Regions from separate parts of the Paenibacillus sp. 1781tsa1 genome, predicted to be linked through region 2. Evidence: riboswitches for the same ligand, from Rfam matches in the RefSeq annotation. Region 2 holds a riboswitch; each other region holds the start of a gene.

Region 1 (4,612 bases), 3.3 Mb from region 2:
CAAGGATGATCAATTTGATTATTATATAACCGTAGTTCGAACTGATAACGTTGATAATCGTGAAAGATTTATGGTTGCATTAACGGGCAAATGGAAATCAATGCCTGTATGGCGTTTATCCGATGCCTATGGCGCTTCTTTCGATAAAGATATTTGGAGAGCCGTCCCAGGTTCTGCATATTATGAAGATAAAGTTAAGTACAGTGGGAACTCTACTTTTACAACTTTAGGAAGTGGACGTAATTTTTCATATACTGGTGAGAGTGGTGTTGGATTCAATGCTGATCTCAAAGGGGGCATTATTATAACAGAACAGGTTGCCGCCGCTGTCTTTACAATAGAACATAAAAAGCAAGGAAATCAAAGTGGTCTCTCCCAGATACAATCCAATTATTATCATATTAAAGGTTCTGGTAGTGTTGGATTATCTTTTGGAGCTTTGAGCGTTAGTTTTTCGGGCTCAGCCAATAATGATTCCAGAGGAACACTAAAAGATTTCTACTATTAATTTACTCTGAGTATTAAGAACATTATATCTTATTAGATTCACACTCTTAAGATATGTTAAGCACAGTTCCATTTATTGTAGAGGAGTGAATGCTAGTGCGTTACTTATACATTCTAATTTTGTTTATTATAGGCTTGGCCTGTTCTGCGTTTATCTACGGTGGAAGTCTTAAACTAGCGGACGGCATACTGTTTGTCATTGCAGGTATTCTGTTTCGAATTTGGAGTAAAATGAAGTAAACTATAGTATAGATATCTGTGAAAGACGGCCAATATTCAGTTAAATCCAATAGAGCTAATCTGAAGGCTACAAACAAAAAAACAGTTCATCACTCATTGTATGTGATGAACTGTTTTTTATTGGGCTACACTATCAATCTCCAATCTCACCTACCGCATCCGGTACTCCTCAGCCTTCGCCTGCATCCCTGCGGCTACGGCCTCGTCTTCAGGCAATTTCTGTTCAGCAGCGTAAGCACGAATGTCCTGCGTAATGCGCATGCTACAGAACTTAGGTCCGCACATGGAGCAGAAATGAGCTTCTTTGGCCCCTTCTGCCGGTAGCGTCTCATCATGGTAGGACAGCGCCCGTTCCGGGTCCAGCGAAAGGTTGAACTGGTCACGCCAGCGGAACTCGAACCGTGCCTTGGACAATGCGTCATCGCGGCGTTGAGCACGCGGATGGCCTTTTGCCAGATCAGCGGCATGAGCTGCGATCTTGTAGGCGATGACCCCTTCCCGCACATCATCCTTGTTGGGCAGGCCCAAATGTTCTTTTGGCGTAACATAACAGAGCATCGACGTGCCAAACCAGCCAATCATGGCCGCACCAATGGCGGACGTAATATGGTCGTATCCCGGGGCAATGTCGGTCGTCAGTGGTCCAAGTGTGTAGAACGGTGCCTCTTGGCATATCTCCATCTGCAGATCCACATTCTCTTTGATCTTATGCATCGGCACGTGACCCGGCCCTTCGATCATCACCTGCACATCATGCTTCCATGCGATCTGCGTCAGTTCCCCGAGCGTAGCCAGTTCCGCCATCTGTGCTTCATCATTCGCATCGTAGATACTGCCTGGACGAAGTCCATCTCCCAGCGAAAAAGCCACATCATACCTTTTCATAATCTCGCAGATTTCTTCAAAATGAGTGTACAAAAAATTCTCCTGATGATGCGCAAGGCACCATGCTGCCATAATGGAACCGCCCCGGGACACAATGCCTGTCATCCGCTTGGCAGTCATAGGGATATAACGCAGCAGCACGCCTGCATGAATCGTAAAGTAGTCCACGCCCTGCTCTGCCTGCTCAATGAGCGTGTCACGGTATAATTCCCAGGTCAGCGCTTCAGCCTCTCCATTCACCTTCTCCAGCGCCTGATACAGCGGCACCGTACCAATCGGCACCGGTGAATTACGGATGATCCATTCCCGGGTAGTATGAATGTTTTTACCTGTGGACAGATCCATCACGGTATCCGATCCCCAGCGTACCGCCCAAGACATCTTCTCGACCTCTTCCTCGATGGAAGAGGATACGGCAGAATTACCAATGTTAGCATTGATCTTCACGTGAAAATGACGACCGATCAACATTGGCTCACTCTCCGGATGGTTGATGTTGGATGGCAGAATCGCCCGTCCACTCGCCAGCTCCTGCCGTACAAATTCCGGTTCCACGCCCTCACGAATGGCGGCGAATTCCATCTCTGCCGTAATGACTCCCTGCCTCGCGTAGTGCATCTGGGTCACGCAGCGTCCGCTCTGTGCCCGCAGGGGTTTGCCACGTAATCCGGGGTACTCTTCGGCGCCGGCTCTCTTTCCGCCGGGCTTTAATCCGTTATCCTCCGGTTTAACCGTACGGCCCTGATAAGCTTCGACATCGCCACGCTCTGTGATCCAGCGGGTGCGCAGGGTTGGCAGACCTGCACGGATATCCGCATGAAATGCGGGATCCGTCATGGGGCCGCTCGTATCGTAGACACGCAGCGGTTCGTTATGCTCCACCCCTTGGGGAGTATTCGTGTCATGAAGGGCTATCTCACGCTCCGGTACAGCTATGTCCGGCCGTGAGCCCTGAATGTAGACTTTGCGGCTGCCCGGAAAGGGCTGAACCCGTCCGGCCGCGCTTGTTTCCTTTTCCACCTGCTGACCGTTATGTTCCTGTTCCATCGCTTGTTGTTCTGTTTGATTTCCTGTACTCATGTTTACTCGTCTCCTCCTCCGTGTTCGTTCACTTGGTTTGGTTGGTATCGTCATCAGCTCGCTTACGCACCTATCCCAAATCATGCAGAGCGCAGAGAAGAAAGAGCGATCCTACACCAGACCAAGGGGGAGACATTATTCATGTACAGTTAACGACAGAACGGAGGGTACCACAGATCATGAACCTGTGATGACATCTCTCTTCATCCAAGCCCACTTTCGCAGGTTATTGAAAAAGCAGTCCATGGAATGTGTATTATCTCGCCCGTTCACTGTATATAAAAAAGCCGGTCCCCGAAGGAACCGACTTTAATGTCCATCACCAATAATGCTCCTGGTTGCAGCTCCATAACGGAGTCCCGCAAGAGTCACACATGTGGTGGTTGTGGTCATATCGCCGATTACTTCCCTACGCTGGTATGATCCAGATCAGGTGCTAAGGGTCCGGAATCTCATGCGATTCCGTCTCAGTCCGGACAATTCGGACTCCCCCAGTAACGTTAACAAGTTGCGGCATACATAAGCCGCCGTACATATTCAATGAAGCTGGCCCCGTTGGGCCGTCCATTACAGAGTAGCGCAACCGGAACATAAAAACAACCTTTATATTCCAGAACACCAATTCAATTGGAGAAAAACCTTACATCAACATCAGGATAACATGAGGCCCATCTGCGTAGCAGCTTCCTTTAGCACCGGTGCGTATTCATGCAATGTCTCCTGCGAGAGTCGACTGACAGGCCCTGAGACCGAGAGGGCAGCTGCAATATTGCCTCTGCGATCCATAATCGGTACAGATACCGCGGCAGCTCCCGGCTCACGCTCCTCATAACTTGTCGCATACCCGTTATCCCGGATATCTCCCATCTGCGCCAAATACACCGCCGGATCAATAAACACCGGCCATTCCGGCCCGTTCATCAGTTCCTCACGATCCTCATCCGTGGCAAACGCCATCAAGACTTTGCTGGAAGCGCCCACAGACAGCGGAAGTCTAACACCAACGGGAGCGACTCGGCGAATCGCCTGATCACTTTGCACAGCCTGAATCCGAATCCGTTCACTGCCATCACGCAGGTACAGACTCACGGTCTCCCCCAATCGATCTCTCAGTCGCTCCATCGCAGGCAGCAGCAGAATAGCGGGATCATCACTGCGAGACATATGAGCCGACAGCTCCCAGATTCGGATGCCAAGTCGGTACTTCTCTGTCGCTGCATCGCGGATCACGAACCCTCGATCCTCCAGCGTAGCCATCAAACGGTGCACTGTACTTTTGTGCAGGCCGATCTGGCTGGCAATCTCGGTGAGTCCCAGATCACTGCGAGTGGTAAAACATAATAATATATCCAGCGCCCGTTCCACAGCCCGGACGGTTAACTTACGATCTTCCATGGCATAATGCCCTCCTCATGTTTCATCACATGAAACTTGGTTACATAAATTATATGAGAAACGGTCTCATCTGTAAACCAAAAAGAGCCAAAATTGAAATATGCCAACGTGTAAATTTTTCCTTTTTATAAGACTTAATCCCCTGTAATTTACACACTAAGGTAATGTTACCCATATATCTTAAGAACTATATAACAATTGCGTAACAAATGCCCTCAATCAATTGACTTTGACTATATTGGAACATACGATAAAGATATATTACATTAAGATATCGCTCTGAAGCAGGCTCTGAAATAGACGCAATTCTCTTTTCATGTCGTTGTTATCTTCAACTGAACTTCAAAGGAGGGGCATTCATGTATCCAACATCCCAGAGCGAAGCCCCGCTGCAAACAAAAGTGTCCGATATGCCCTCTTCCCTATCACCGAGGCTGATTCGGTTCAAACATATTATCGTAGCGCTGCTGCTCTCCGTTGTATTTTTTCTACTGTTTTGTTTTAT
Region 2 (4,612 bases):
TGACTTTGCACTTCAAGATCCGAAAACTTGCCTGTTCCGAGCAACAATCTGGACTCAAACGTATATTTACCGATGTTCAACATCATCAACCGCCTCCTACAAAATGTACAATCTCGATTCGATCGCCTTCTCTTAATGTCGTTGACTCATGGTACTCACGCGTTAAGATATGCCTGTTCAGCTCAACAACTACAGTCTTGACTTGCAGGTCAAATGAATGGAGCAGTTTATCTACACGATTCAATCCGTCATCAATCTCCATCCGTTGACCATTAACAATGATATTCATTGCACCACTCCCTTTCTGTTCAATCGCTCAGGACTCAGCGCCTCAATTCCGAGTTCTTCTGAGCTTTTGCCAGCGAGCAACTCCGCGATAAGTCTGCCTGTTATCGCACTAAGCAAGATACCGTTACGGTAATGCCCACAGGCGGCGAACAGCCCGGGTATACTCTTGCATTCACCAATATAAGGCAGCCCATCTGGAGTTGCCGGTCTTACGCCTGCCCACGCTCGCATGAATCGCGCTTCTTTCATCCCAGGTACCCAGTAGGTAGCCGCTGTTAGCAACTTCTGAACACTCTGTACAGAAACGTTCAGGTCCGTTCTGCCTGGCAGACTGGTTGCCCCGAGCCAAACTTCGCCATTGGCTTTGGGAACAATATAGATATCCTCTGCATACACCGTTCTGTCAGGTCTGTACCCTGCATGTTCATCTGAGAACTGAACGGCGGCTATTTCTCCTTTTACCGACCACACAGGTAAGCTCAGATTCACATGTCTCATCAACTTTTCACTCTGTAATCCAGCGGCTATAATGACATGTTTGCATTTCATCTCGCCGATCGATGTGGTGATCCCCTGCACGCCTTGTTCGTTTGCTAGCACACGTATACCCTGTATGTCCTCCATAACACGCGCTCCCAATGCTTGAGCGGATTCAGCGTATGCCTTCGTTAGATGGAATGGAAGAATCTCACTCTCGTAAGGTCTGTAGTAGGCTCCATACGTATCTCTGTTAAGCCATGTTGCCTCTTGTTGCACAACCGAACGATCCCACCATACCTCATCAGCAGACAGAGCAGAATTTCGATTGTTCTTATAGCGGCTTAATTCGCTGTATGATCGAAACGGGGTTAGGAATCCATGGCGTTGCAGGCCAATCTTAACCCCGCTGAGGGTATCCATTAGCACTTGTTGCTCAATAAGTAACTCTCTACTCTGCCTGGCAAGCTTAGCCATTAAAGGATGAGCAAAATCCTCACTATCCGCCGCCAGCATTCCAGCCGCTGCGCAAGAAGTGCCTCTCGCAATCGCCGAACGCTCCAGCAACAAAACATCCTGTCCACGGGAAGCAATCTCATATGCAATGGCACAACCAACAACGCCTCCGCCTACAATAATCGTTTCTGCATGAATCTTATCCGGATTATTTGTTACACTTTTGCTTCTTGATTCCGTTTCAGATTTCAGTTGATGACTGAAATGATTCCTGTTCTGACCCGTTACGATCTCTTTCATCCTCTCATCTCCTTTCAGCGGCTCAGACTTCTTGTAGCAAGGATAGCCTGCCTTAATGATGCAGCGGCCCGATCCGGTGAATCGCTCGCCCATACATTCGAGATCACAGCGACTCCCTGTGCGCCCGCAGAGCGAATCGCGTGAATATTTCCCGGCTTTATACCCCCGATCGCCATGACAGGAATGGAGACACCTCTGCATATTTCATCAAGAGCATATAATCCTCTTGGTTCAAGATCTGGCTTACTGTTGGTTGAGTAGATATGCCCGAAGAAAAGGTAATCGGCTCCCTGTTCTTCAGCGATTTTTGCCTCATCGATGGAATGAACAGATACACCCAGACGAAGTCGCTGCATTTTGCTTATGACAGCATTGTAGGAGTTGTACTTGCGCAAAGCCTCTTGCCCCCAATGTACACCGCCATAGATGGCATTCTGTGAAGGCAATTCTGAACCATTGATAACGATGCGACAAGATGGAACGCCAACGCTACGCAGACTTTCAGCCCAACCGATCTTGTCTTGCCATGTAAGTTGTTTCTCTCGTATGTGAATATAGTCCACCCATGGCCAAACGTCCTTGGCTGCTTTTACAAAAGATGATCGATCTCCTGCCCCCGTAGATACAACATGCAATTCAAATGATTCGTGAACATGTTCATGAAAAATTGCCGTACCCTCCCTTTCCTTCCAGGCGTGAATGCTATGAAAACACAAAAAAGCCACTCCCGTAGGGGAGTGGCTGCGTATTAATTATATATCCAGATGACTGACTGATGCATACAGTTCATTTCGTGCAATACAGCTAAAGACCTATAGCCTTAACGATATACACGCAACTGCATGTTTCAATTCGCTAAGCAGACGGTTGAAATCTTTTCGAGTTGCCGTTTGCTCACGTCATTCACTGAAACGCGCTCGCCACTTCCCTACGCTGGTATGATCCAGATCAGGTGCAAAGGGTCCGGAATCGCATTCTTCCATCTCAGCCGCATCGTGCGGCCCCCCTAGTGTTCATATGAAGTTGTAGCCTATGTTACCATAGACGGATTTTTTTGTCACCGTCATTTCTGTTAAACATTGTCTTCAATCGTCTAGTTTTTCTCAGACCATTCCTCGACATTCCATGTTTTGGTGACCCAACCCTCGTAGAAATCAGGTTCATGAGATACCAGTAACACCGTTCCCTTAAATTCTTTCAAGGCCCGTTGCAACTCCGCTTTGGCTGTGACATCCAGATGGTTCGTTGGCTCATCGAATAAAATCCAGTTGCTTTCACGCATTAAGAGTTTGCATAAACGAACCTTGGCCTGTTCTCCACCACTCAGCATGTTAAGCGGGCGAGTAATGTGCTCATTTTTCAACCCGCAGCGAGCAAGATGACCCCGAACCTCATTCTGAGTCAAATGTGAAAACTCATTCCAGACATCCTCGATCGGCGTAATATTTCCAGCACGAACCTCCTGCTCGAAATAGGCCGTTTCGAGATAATCTCCCAAGAAAGTCTTTCCACTCAGTGGAGATATTTTTCCCAGGATGGTTTTTAGCAGTGTAGATTTACCCACACCATTACAGCCTACGATGGCAATTTTCTCACCACGTTCAATCGTCATCGTCATTTTGGGCAGCAAAGGATACGTGTATCCAATTTCAAAATCAATGCCCTCAAAGACCGTTTTGCTGCTCGCGCGGGCATCCTTGAATTTGAACGTTGGTTTGGCCGCTTCATCTGGGCGATCAATACGTTCAATTCTGTCCAGCTGTTTCTCCCGGCTCTTCGCTCGACCTGAAGTTGAAGCACGTGCCTTGTTACGCTGAATGAAATCTTCCTGCTTCTTGATGTACTCTTGCTGCTTCTCGTATGCATCAATATGCTGGGCTTTATTCATATCAGCCATCTCAAGGAACTTGTTATAGTTCGCTGCATATCTCGTTAATTTGGCAAATTCCAAATGATAAATGACATTTACGACTTCATTCATGAATTCCGTGTCATGGGAGATTAGGAGAAATGCGTGCGGGTAATCCTTTAGGTAACGTGACAGCCATTCAATGTGCTCTACATCCAGATAGTTGGTCGGCTCATCCAGCAAAAGAGCTGTAGGTTTCTCGAGCAGAAGCTTGGCAAGTAGCACCTTGGTACGTTGTCCACCACTTAGAGCTGCGACATCCCGATCAAGACCAATTGCGGACAAACCAAGACCATTGGCCATCTCTTCCACTTTTACGTCAATCAGATAAAAGTCGCCCTGTTCCAGTTGTTCCTGAATATCGCCCATCTCTTCCAGCAACTGCTCCAGCTTATCTGGATCTGCATCTGCCATCTGGTCCGTAATATTCATCATTTCTTTTTCCAATTCAAGTAACGGAAGGAATGCATCCTTAAGCACGTCACGAATGGTTTTGCCTGGCGTAAGCTTTGTGTGCTGATCCAGATATCCATAACGGACCTTAGGTGTCCATTCCACTTTTCCACTATCTTTAAGCAATTTACCGGTAAGGATGTTCATTAATGTGGATTTACCCACACCATTGGCACCAACAAGTCCTACGCGCTCTCCGGCGAGTAAACGAAACGATACATTTTTAAATAACGTGCGATCTCCAAAATTGTGACTCACGTTCTCTACTGACAATAAACTCATAAGATGAGGTTGCTCCTATCTATTAGACATTACTTTTATTATTGTTCCGAAACCCTATTCTAGCACAGGTCTCATCTTTTCTGAAAGTAATGTAAACAGTTCAGGAACCTCTTCCATGATTTTTCATACAGGCTTCCCTAACGATTAGAGCATTTATATTCGAAATAACCTTGTGCAGCTGCTTGTCTTGCGTCTGTGAACACCTCTTCAGCACGGTAACCATTACCACATGTGGAGGGGTAATAGTACTTGATACCCGTTAATGGATCTACCCCACCTACGATGGCCGTTTTCTTCACAAGTCTGCCTCCACCAATTGCGTAATTGTTGATCTTCTGGTCACCCACACCTATACCCTGGATAAAAGCCATAATCCCTGTATCGTTAATGGAGTTGTACCAATCTTCCTGCGCAATCAGGGGCATCGTAAACGTATAGGAAATACCG
Region 3 (4,612 bases), 3.5 Mb from region 2:
CAACCGCTGTGCCGGCCGCGAATCCGATCAGGGTTAACTGAATGGTTGCGGAGGCATGCATGCCAAGCCGATCAGCCTGGGATGCCGCTTCGCGGGCGATATCGGACGGTGCTGGCAGCATCCATTTCTCGATATGGAACAGGGAGACGGCTCCCTGCCATATCCCTATAAAGAGAATAACCGCCACAATGGGCGGCCATACATTTTTCCAATAGGCATGCATTAGCGATATTTCTCCGTCAGGGTATCCATGCTGAAGCCAGCAGGGCTATGGGCGATCTTGATCTGGGAGATGATGCTTGGGCTGCCAGCCTCGACGAGTACTTCGTGCATTTTGCGGACAACCTCTAGCAGTTCCTCCAGTTCCCCCTCCATCGTGGTGTCGAGCGCGTTCACCTGATATTTCAATCCAGATTGCTGAATAACTTCAATGGCGCGATCTACATAAGGATAAGAGTTCTCGCCATTTGGCGTTTTCGGAATAACCTGAATGCTAAGTAGTGTACTTGCCATGAGAGATCACGGCTCCTTTCGTGATAAATTGCATGAATTGAACCAGGTTTACACTTATCACTCCGATTGCAGTACCCTCTTCCGATCACTGTTATCCCCGGATTTCTTTAATGAATTCTAATGGAGGAAATCCGGGGATAGCATATGCTTCCGAAGGAGCTTTCTTTCAGAAAGCTTTTAGGTGAGCGCTTCGCTTCTTCAGATGGGTTCTGCACTCTTCGTTCTTGTGTAAAAAAGTTAAACTTAAGCAATTTTTATTGGGGTAAAAACGCGTTCGTATATGCTTTGCTCACGTCGACCTGTTCATCCAGCAGTTTTTTGCTAAACATCCAGTCGGTGTAGTTCTGCCACACTTCCTGTTTTTGTTCTCCCCAGCGCGGGGCGTCATCTGTGTACTTCGGACTCAGCCATTTCTGGCTTGCCAGTACCAGGTCCTTATCCAGATCTGGTACAGCCTTGATTAGAATGTTCGCGGCGTCTTCGGGATGATCAATCGCATACTGATATCCTTCCGAAGTAGCCTTCAGGAATGCTTTCACCAGCTCAGGATCGTTCTGAATCGTCTGCTCGTTGGTTACGAGAACAGGCGTGTAGTAATCCAGTGCATCTGAATAATCCTTCACATATAACATGTCGATCGGTTCTCCGCGCAGTTCAGCTTCAATCCCCGTCCAGGCGTAGAAAATCCATGCAAAATCAATATCCCGTTTCACTGCGGTGAAAAAGTCGGCATCACCCATGTTAATGTTTTTTACTTTGGATACATCCGCGCCTTCGCCTTCCATAATGGATTGCATCACCGCTTCTTCTACAGGGGAACCCCAGCCGCCATAGGTTTTGCCTTCAAAATCTTTTGGTGATTTAATATTCCGATCCGCGGGAGCAGCAAACCCGGATGTATTATGCTGAATAACCGCTGCGATGGAGACGAGTGGAACACCTTGTGTGCGGGCTTGAGTTACACTTTCCTGATAACTTACGCCGAACGGCACTTCATTGGATGCAACCATCGTATCTGCGCCACCGGCACCTGGTTGAACAATCTCCACGTTCAAGCCTTCGGCCTTATAAAAACCTTGATCTACAGCCGCATACAAGCCGGTATGATTCGTATTTGGTGTCCAGTCGAGCACGACTTTAATATCCTTCAAGGCAGCCGTGCCACCTTCGTTGCTGCTTTCCGTATTCGTGTTGCCGTTCTGTTCTGCTGGGGCAGCTTCTTTGCCGCCACATGCGGCCACAGTCACCAGTAGTACACATAAGAGCAACAGTCCCATTGTTTTACGCCATTTCATCTGTGATTCTCTCCTTCGGTATGTCCGGCCGGGTGGCACGGGGTACTCCTTGGCTTCATATCCAATCATCTTGCATAAATCGACAGATTTATACCAGTTGGATCTGGATGACTTATTTTTGTTTGGATAAATAAAACAAAAAAAAGCGTCCCGTAATCCGGGACGCGTGCAGGCGTTAGAGAGGTGGCGTCCAGCCAAAGGGCTGTGCCATTTCGATATACTCCGATTCCTACGCTGGCATGATCCAGATCAGGTCTAAGGGTTAGTATCTTGGTGGGATACACTCTCAGCCGGCCAATTCCGACTCCCCTGGGAAACTATGAAGTTACGGGCATTACTAGGTGTAATTATAGGCCAGAGGCCCATTCGTGTCCAGTCAGGAACTGGATGGGGAGACACCGGAGCAGCTTGATTAATTTAAACAACATAATTTAGATACAAAAGGAGATAGTACTGCTATACAAATAAATACTTTTACATAAAAATGGGGGAGTACTGAATGATCCTTAAAACCATAATCGCAATGATTCTGTGCTATAGTGCCTACGTTTTTTTCACAGCTTATCTTTTATTTTTGGTTCCGTCTCCATCAAGTATTGAAAATACAGATGTGCAAAAATCGTTAACAGAAGGAAGTACAACAGATCGCGTAATGCTTTTGGAGGATGGCTTTCAATCGGGACAGGTGAGAATCCAGACCATTCGAGAGGCAAAAACAAGCATCGACCTGGCGTATTACTCCATCCAAAAAGGAAAAACATCTCAACTCTTTTTTGCTGCTTTATTCGATGCGGCTGATCGGGGTGTTCAAGTTCGAATCATTTTAGACGGGATTTTTCACAGCATGCGTGGAGAATTGCGTGATATTCCGGATGCCATTGCAGCTCACCCCAATGTGGAATTGAGATATTATGAACCACTCCACCTATTTATGCCATGGACCTGGCATAATCGTCTGCATGACAAGATCCTTCTTGTCGACAACACATATGGCATCATTGGCGGCCAAAATATTGGTGATAAATACATGGCATTGCAACCCCCAAAAGACTATGTTTTCGATCGGGATGTCCTTGTTTACAATCCAAACGATAATACAAACAGCACGGTTGTTGAAATGAAACAATATATAGATCAGTTATGGAACCATCCATTCACCAAACCAGAAAAACATGCAAAACGTCAGCATCATGCAAAAGGGTTAAAAGAGCTGGCTCAGCTGGCAGAGTTATATAAAGAAGCACAAGCTCAGAGTGATCCTTTTGTTAAAGTGTTGCCAAAGGAATGGGTTCGAGGAGCGCTTCATTCCGACCACGTTGCTTTCATTCACAATCCAATCAAAAGGCTGTATAAAGACCCGATCATGTGGAGAACATTTGTTCATTTCGCCAATCAAGCAAACTCGAAAGTGTACCTTCAGACGCCATATGCCATTCCTACCAAGAAAATGGAGAAAGCAGTACATCTGTCGATGAATCCAAAAGCAGAATGGGTCATGCTGACCAATTCAATCCAGCAAACCCCTAACCCTTTGGCTTTCGCGGGATACTTAAGCTCTAAGGAACGGTTGCTTGATACCAGTCTGGCCATTTATGAATACGAAGGCCCTTATTCCATACACGGCAAATCATTTGTCATGGATGATTACCTCAGCATGGTTGGTTCGTATAATCTTGATCCCAGATCTGCCTTTCTAAATACCGAATCCGCTGTGGTCATTTCCGGTTCTGCATTCGCCAACCAACTAACAGAGGCTATGGATATCAAACGTGCACATAGTACACTCGCGGTTAAAGGTGAGCATCCAGCAGAATCTACGAATCAGAAAGGCTCTGTTTTCAAACGAATAGCAATCACAGCTTTATCCAAACTGTCTTTTCTCTGGAAATTTATGTTGTAGAAAAAATCGCATTCTCTTGAGATTGAATTTTTCTCCAGTTCATCTAAACTTGAAAACCAGATTTGTTCACGGAATGTTCACTTATGTGGAGGGGTTCATCATCTCTATAATTACGAAGGTAAACAGAGAGGATGAGAGAATTGCCAATAAGCAAGAAGGAACAGATTGTTTTCGGATTAATGATGTGTACAGGAATGGTCGCCATCATGATGACTTTCAATTTATGGCACAGTGGGTTACTTGGCAAGATGTCCGCGCTTGATATATTGCTTCAATTCATACTGTGTTTTGTCATTGCGTTCCTGGTGGAGTCCTTTATTGTTGGACCTTTAGCAAGAAAAATTGCATTTTCCTTACCTTTTGACAAGTCCAACAGTATCTTGGGCGTGCTCGCTATGTCATTTTTCATGGTGATTGGCATGGTTCTGATCATGTCTTTGTACGGAATGATTTCAGCATATCTCGCGGACCAATTAAATGGGGCATCCTTACTTCGTACGTACCTTCATACAATTGCTCATAACTTCAGTCTGGCACTTCCATATCAGTTGATCATTCTGGGGCCACTCGTCCGATATGTATTCGGTAAATTCATCAAGAGCAACGGGCCTGTCATGCCTGCTATTAACAAAAGTGTGTAATTCCGATGAGCCTAAAGTATTTCCTGGGCAATCTTGTGCAAATGAATAGAGCGTAACGAATCGAGAACATCTTATTCGGCCAGTTTTTAGGGGATGAAAAATGTAACGAATCTCAGCGGCGTTATTATGCTAAGAAACTGCAACGAGACCTCCATTTGAAGCTGATTATTTAGAATAAGATCTCTAGGATTCGTTAGATTTCAAATATGCGGAAATGGAGATGAGTAGCGTGTACTAGGTTCGTTAGAACAAAATAATGCTAA
Region 4 (4,612 bases), 3.0 Mb from region 2:
TTAGCGCCAAGCGGGCTTTGGGAGGATTCCTCATTGGTGGGGGGCTGGGTTTCCTGCTGGGGGTACTGAACGGCATCTCCTCCCTTGCGGAAAAGATCGCCGATTCCTCGGTGCAGATGATCCGCAATATTCCACATCTGTCCTTGATCCCTCTCGTTATTGTGTGGTTCGGGATCGGAGAAGAAGCCAAATTATTTCTCGTTTCCCTGGGGGTGTTCTTTCCGGTATATCTGAATACGTTCCATGGCATACGTTCGGTCGATCCCGGTCTGATTGAAATGGGCAAAGTATATGGACTCAGCCGTTGGTCCCTCTATAAGGACATTATCCTGCCTGGTGCATTGCCTTCCATTCTGGTGGGCATTCGCTATGCACTTGGCATCATGTGGCTGACACTCATCGTAGCCGAGACGGTTGCGGCGGATGCCGGGATTGGATACATGGCGATGAACGCGCGGGAATTCATGCAAATGGACGTAATTGTCTTAAGTATTCTGCTATATGCCCTGCTGGGCAAGTTGTCCGATACCATCGCCAAATGGCTGGAACGGCGCTGGCTGCGCTGGAACCCGGCTTTATCCCGCAAGTAAAGCCAAAGGAGCGTGAATGAATCCATGAGCACAAGTCAGATCAGCCCCTTTCTTCAAGTGCATGGGGTCCAGAAATCGTATGATCAGCGCACGATTCTATCCGACATCAACGTCAGTGTAAGACAAGGGGAGTTTGTAGCCATCGTTGGACGAAGCGGCTGTGGCAAAAGTACGCTGCTGCGTCTGATCGCCGGGCTGGAACCCCCCTCTTCCGGAAGCATTATGCTGGGTAACAGAAAGCTTGGCACTACAGCACCTGAGACACGATTTCTGTTTCAGGAAGCCCGGCTGCTGCCTTGGAAATCCGTGCTCGACAATGTACGGCTGGGCATCCCCGACAAGAACAAGGAGGATGCACGCCAGTCGCTTCGCAATGTAGGACTTGGAGAGCGTGAAGGTGACTGGCCAGGAGTATTATCAGGCGGGCAAAAACAACGTGTCGCCTTGGCACGGGCACTCGCAAGTCATCCGCGATTATTGCTGCTGGATGAACCGCTCGGTGCATTGGATGCATTGACCCGTATTGAGATGCAGCAATTAATCGAACGCTTGTGGGTAGAAGAAGGTCTGACTGTCATTCTGGTCACGCATGATGTCAGTGAGGCGGTCGCGCTGGCTGACAGGGTGCTGTTAATTGAGGACGGTCATATAACGATGGATACCCGAATTACGCTGGAGCGGCCACGCGTTCGGGACAGCGGGTTTGCTCATTTTGAAAATCTGATTCTGAATCGGTTGTTGACTCCTCCACAAGAAACAGCACAGCAGATTGCCCAGAAACAGATATCATTCTCGATCTAATTCCACTGGAAAGAAGGTATGATCATGCAATCCCTCTCACCTGTTCCCTCTCCTCCTGTCAAAGACCTGTTAAATCAAATTCCAGCCTATACACCTGCCAAATCCATGGAACAGATTCGGCGGGAGTTGGGATTGGAAAGTGTCGATCGACTCGCAGCGAACGAGAATCCGTTTGGATCTTCTCCCCTTGCAGCCGAAGCGGTCAGATCGCTGGGCTCCGATCTTTTGGCACAATACCCCGATGGTTCCAGCCAACTGCTGCGTGATAAACTTGCGGAACGTCTGGGTGTTCGTACCTCCCAACTGGTATTTGGCAGTGGATCATTCGAGCTCCTGACTCTGACCGCCCAAGCATATCTTAATCCCGGCGAGGAATCACTCATTCCGGTCCCCTCCTTTAATTGGTATAAGGGTGCTACGCTGCTGGCAGGCGGGGTCATTCATGAAGTACCTTTGGTCAACCATTCGCTGGACCTGGAGCAATTCCGGCAACGGATTAATGCTTCTACCCGAATTATTTGGCTTTGCAATCCGAATAATCCGACCGGAACCATTTTCACGGCAGATGCCTTACTTGGTTTACTCGAACATGTTCCCTCCCATGTCGTGGTTGTCCTGGACGAAGCGTATTATGAATTCGCGGAAAGTGAAGATTATCCTGATACGGTTAAGCTGCTGGAGCAGTACAATAATCTGATTATTTTACGGACCTTCTCCAAAATATATGGACTTGCCGGCCTACGAATCGGATATGGCATCGGGAATGAAAGTATCATTGAAGGCATTAACCGGGTCAAGCTGCCCATCAGTCTGACAGCCACATCCCAAGCCGCTGCTTCGGCCAGTCTGGATGATCATGAATTTGTCTCTCATTGCCTGGATTACAATCGTCAGGGACGGGAAACGTTAATGCAATCCTTTGATCAGTGGAACTTACCCTACATCCCTTCCGAAACGAATTTCATCATGGTTGATCTGCTGCAGGATAGTGGCCCGATTACCCAAGAATTGTTGAACAGAGGCATCTCTGTCCGCGGCGGTACCGAATTCGGTATGCCTACCTGGCTTCGGATTACGATTGGCACGCCTGAGCAGATTGTCCGTCTGATCGGTCAGCTTGATTCGCTGTTACATTCAAGCGGTTAGAATCCTGGGTTACTTTTCTAACTTACAGTACTCACATTCTTTCCAAGCACCCCCTTTACATTCCACTTGCATGTGATATATGCTGAACACACAACTGCATATCTTGAACTTTTGCACTAGGGGAGCCTTGCGGCTGAGACGAATATGACTATTCGGACCCTTTGAACCTGATCTGGATCATACCAGCGGAGGGAAGTGGAGCGGCCTCTCAGTAAGCGGATTTTTTCATGTTGATGATGAAATTTAATGTGAATTGAACTTACAGACCCACTCATTTCTCCGGAAATGGGTGGGTCTTTTTCGCGTTCTGCGGGCAGATCAGAAGGTGTAATTAAAGATTCCGCAGTTTGAAGTTGAATTTGGAATAACAAGGGGGAACAGAACGAGATGGATAATAACATAACCATTCACAACATGAGCTACGCTTTCCCGGGAAAAAGGGATTCCCCCGTGCTCTCCAATGTGTCGATGCGTGTAGCCAACGGCGAATTCGTCTCGCTCATCGGCTCCAGCGGCTCCGGTAAAAGCACCCTTTTCAAGCTGCTGGCAGGCCTGCTTGAGCCAACCCATGGAACCATAGAAATTCCTTGGGTCCCTGAAGGAAAGCGACTGGGGCAGGTGGCCTATATGCCACAAAAGGACCTCCTGTTATCCTGGCGAACCGTCATGGAGAATTGCATGCTCCCCGCTGAACTTGCTCCAGAGCGGCAGGATAAGGGAAGAATTCGCGCGGACATTCTGGCAGGGCTCGACAGATTTGGCTTATCCGGCTACGCGCATGCTTACCCGGACGAGCTGTCGGGTGGCATGCGCCAGCGTGTCGCGCTGCTTCGTACTTTGCTGACAGGTGGCCAACTCATGCTGCTGGATGAACCATTCGGTGCACTCGATGCCTTAACCAAACGGGAGATGCATCGCTGGCTGCTGGAGCTCTGGGAAGGCCTGGGTAAAACCGTGTTGTTCATTACACATGACATTGAAGAGGCCCTGCTTCTCAGTGATCGGATTATCCTGTTAACTCCTGGGCGCCAAGGCCAACAGCTACAGGATTTGACGGTACCTTTGCCACGTCCAAGACATTCGGACATGATCTACGAACCGGCGCTCGTTCAGATGAGACGACGACTGGAGGAACAATTGCATGCGAGAAGGTAACTTGGGAGACTGCATGAAGGATAACGTAAGGCGTTGGCTTGCCCGTTATGGTCTGTTTCTTTGGCTCATGCTCTTGCTGCTTGTCTTCTGGGAGTGGATTGTACGTATGGGATGGGTACCCTCCTTCATCATTCCAGCCCCAACGGCGATTGCCAGCTCCCTGTATGAGCATCGCTACCTCCTGCTGGCCACACATCTGCCTGCTACCTTGATGGAGGTTGTCGTTGGTTTTGGCTTGTCCATTGGTGCAGGAATTGCACTTGCAACGGGAATGCATATGAATCGGTCGATTGAAAAAGCGTTATATCCCTTCATCGTAATCAGTCAGACGATCCCGCTGATTGCCCTGTCCCCCGTCTTCATCCTATGGTTTGGCTACACGCTGTGGAGCAAAGTCGCGGTGGTATTCCTAATCGCCTTCTTCCCCATTGTGGTGAGTACCTATGATGGCCTGCGCCAGGGTGATCCAGAGCAGCGTGAACTGCTGCTCACCATGGGGGCCAGCAAGTGGGATATTTTTTGCAAACTCCAGGTTCCACTGGCACTTCCCTCTTTTTTCTCGGGACTAAAGATGTCTGTGGTGTACTGCGTGGTTGGTGCAACGATTGGCGAATGGCTCGGTGGCAGCAAAGGTCTCGGATACTTCAGCCGCCGCATGTCCAGCAACATGAACACGGACGCGATGTTCGCCGCTATTGTGCTGTTATCCCTGCTCGGGATCGTTTTGTTTGTACTGATTGCCTGGCTGGAAAAACGGTTTAACACACCCCGTCATGGAGGCAAAAGAAAGACCGGATAATCTTTGAGAGTGAACCCGATTTAATGATAGGAAGTATGATTTCCAAACACTTTTTTCACATATCAGCAGTTATGTTTCAGTCATCACGTTGTCCGTTAACATCCTGCTGTTCATTTCCTAC

What was found. A riboswitch is a leader RNA that binds a small molecule or an ion and turns the genes downstream of it on or off. The one in region 2 is predicted to bind thiamine pyrophosphate.
Region 1: another riboswitch for thiamine pyrophosphate. It lies ahead of thiC (phosphomethylpyrimidine synthase ThiC); the one in region 2 lies ahead of NKT06_RS17655 (thiamine phosphate synthase).
Region 3: another riboswitch for thiamine pyrophosphate. It lies ahead of NKT06_RS02300 (ABC transporter substrate-binding protein); the one in region 2 lies ahead of NKT06_RS17655 (thiamine phosphate synthase).
Region 4: another riboswitch for thiamine pyrophosphate. It lies ahead of NKT06_RS04450 (ABC transporter ATP-binding protein); the one in region 2 lies ahead of NKT06_RS17655 (thiamine phosphate synthase).

The regions. Positions count from the first base shown of each region.
Region 1 covers NZ_JAMYWY010000001.1:711,821-716,432, reverse strand. Annotated here, with positions in the region: gene NKT06_RS03360 (hypothetical protein) at 1-508, shown strand, start outside; gene NKT06_RS03355 (hypothetical protein) at 604-747, shown strand; gene thiC (phosphomethylpyrimidine synthase ThiC) at 898-2,679, opposite strand; TPP riboswitch at 3,102-3,215, opposite strand; gene NKT06_RS03345 (IclR family transcriptional regulator) at 3,364-4,107, opposite strand; gene NKT06_RS03340 (alpha/beta hydrolase) at 4,467-4,612, shown strand, end outside.
Region 2 covers NZ_JAMYWY010000001.1:4,021,855-4,026,466, forward strand. Annotated here, with positions in the region: gene NKT06_RS17640 (thiazole synthase) at 1-83, opposite strand, end outside; gene thiS (sulfur carrier protein ThiS) at 86-289, opposite strand; gene thiO (glycine oxidase ThiO) at 286-1,521, opposite strand; gene NKT06_RS17655 (thiamine phosphate synthase) at 1,536-2,237, opposite strand; TPP riboswitch at 2,430-2,539, opposite strand; gene NKT06_RS17660 (ABC-F family ATP-binding cassette domain-containing protein) at 2,615-4,165, opposite strand; gene NKT06_RS17665 (hypothetical protein) at 4,303-4,612, opposite strand, start outside.
Region 3 covers NZ_JAMYWY010000001.1:477,349-481,960, forward strand. Annotated here, with positions in the region: gene NKT06_RS02290 (ABC transporter permease) at 1-223, opposite strand, end outside; gene NKT06_RS02295 (thiamine-binding protein) at 223-513, opposite strand; gene NKT06_RS02300 (ABC transporter substrate-binding protein) at 768-1,808, opposite strand; TPP riboswitch at 2,017-2,129, opposite strand; gene NKT06_RS02305 (phospholipase D-like domain-containing protein) at 2,308-3,708, shown strand; gene NKT06_RS02310 (DUF2798 domain-containing protein) at 3,840-4,349, shown strand.
Region 4 covers NZ_JAMYWY010000001.1:983,319-987,930, reverse strand. Annotated here, with positions in the region: gene NKT06_RS04465 (ABC transporter permease subunit) at 1-590, shown strand, start outside; gene NKT06_RS04460 (ATP-binding cassette domain-containing protein) at 615-1,391, shown strand; gene hisC (histidinol-phosphate transaminase) at 1,416-2,537, shown strand; TPP riboswitch at 2,646-2,748, shown strand; gene NKT06_RS04450 (ABC transporter ATP-binding protein) at 2,925-3,692, shown strand; gene NKT06_RS04445 (ABC transporter permease) at 3,679-4,491, shown strand.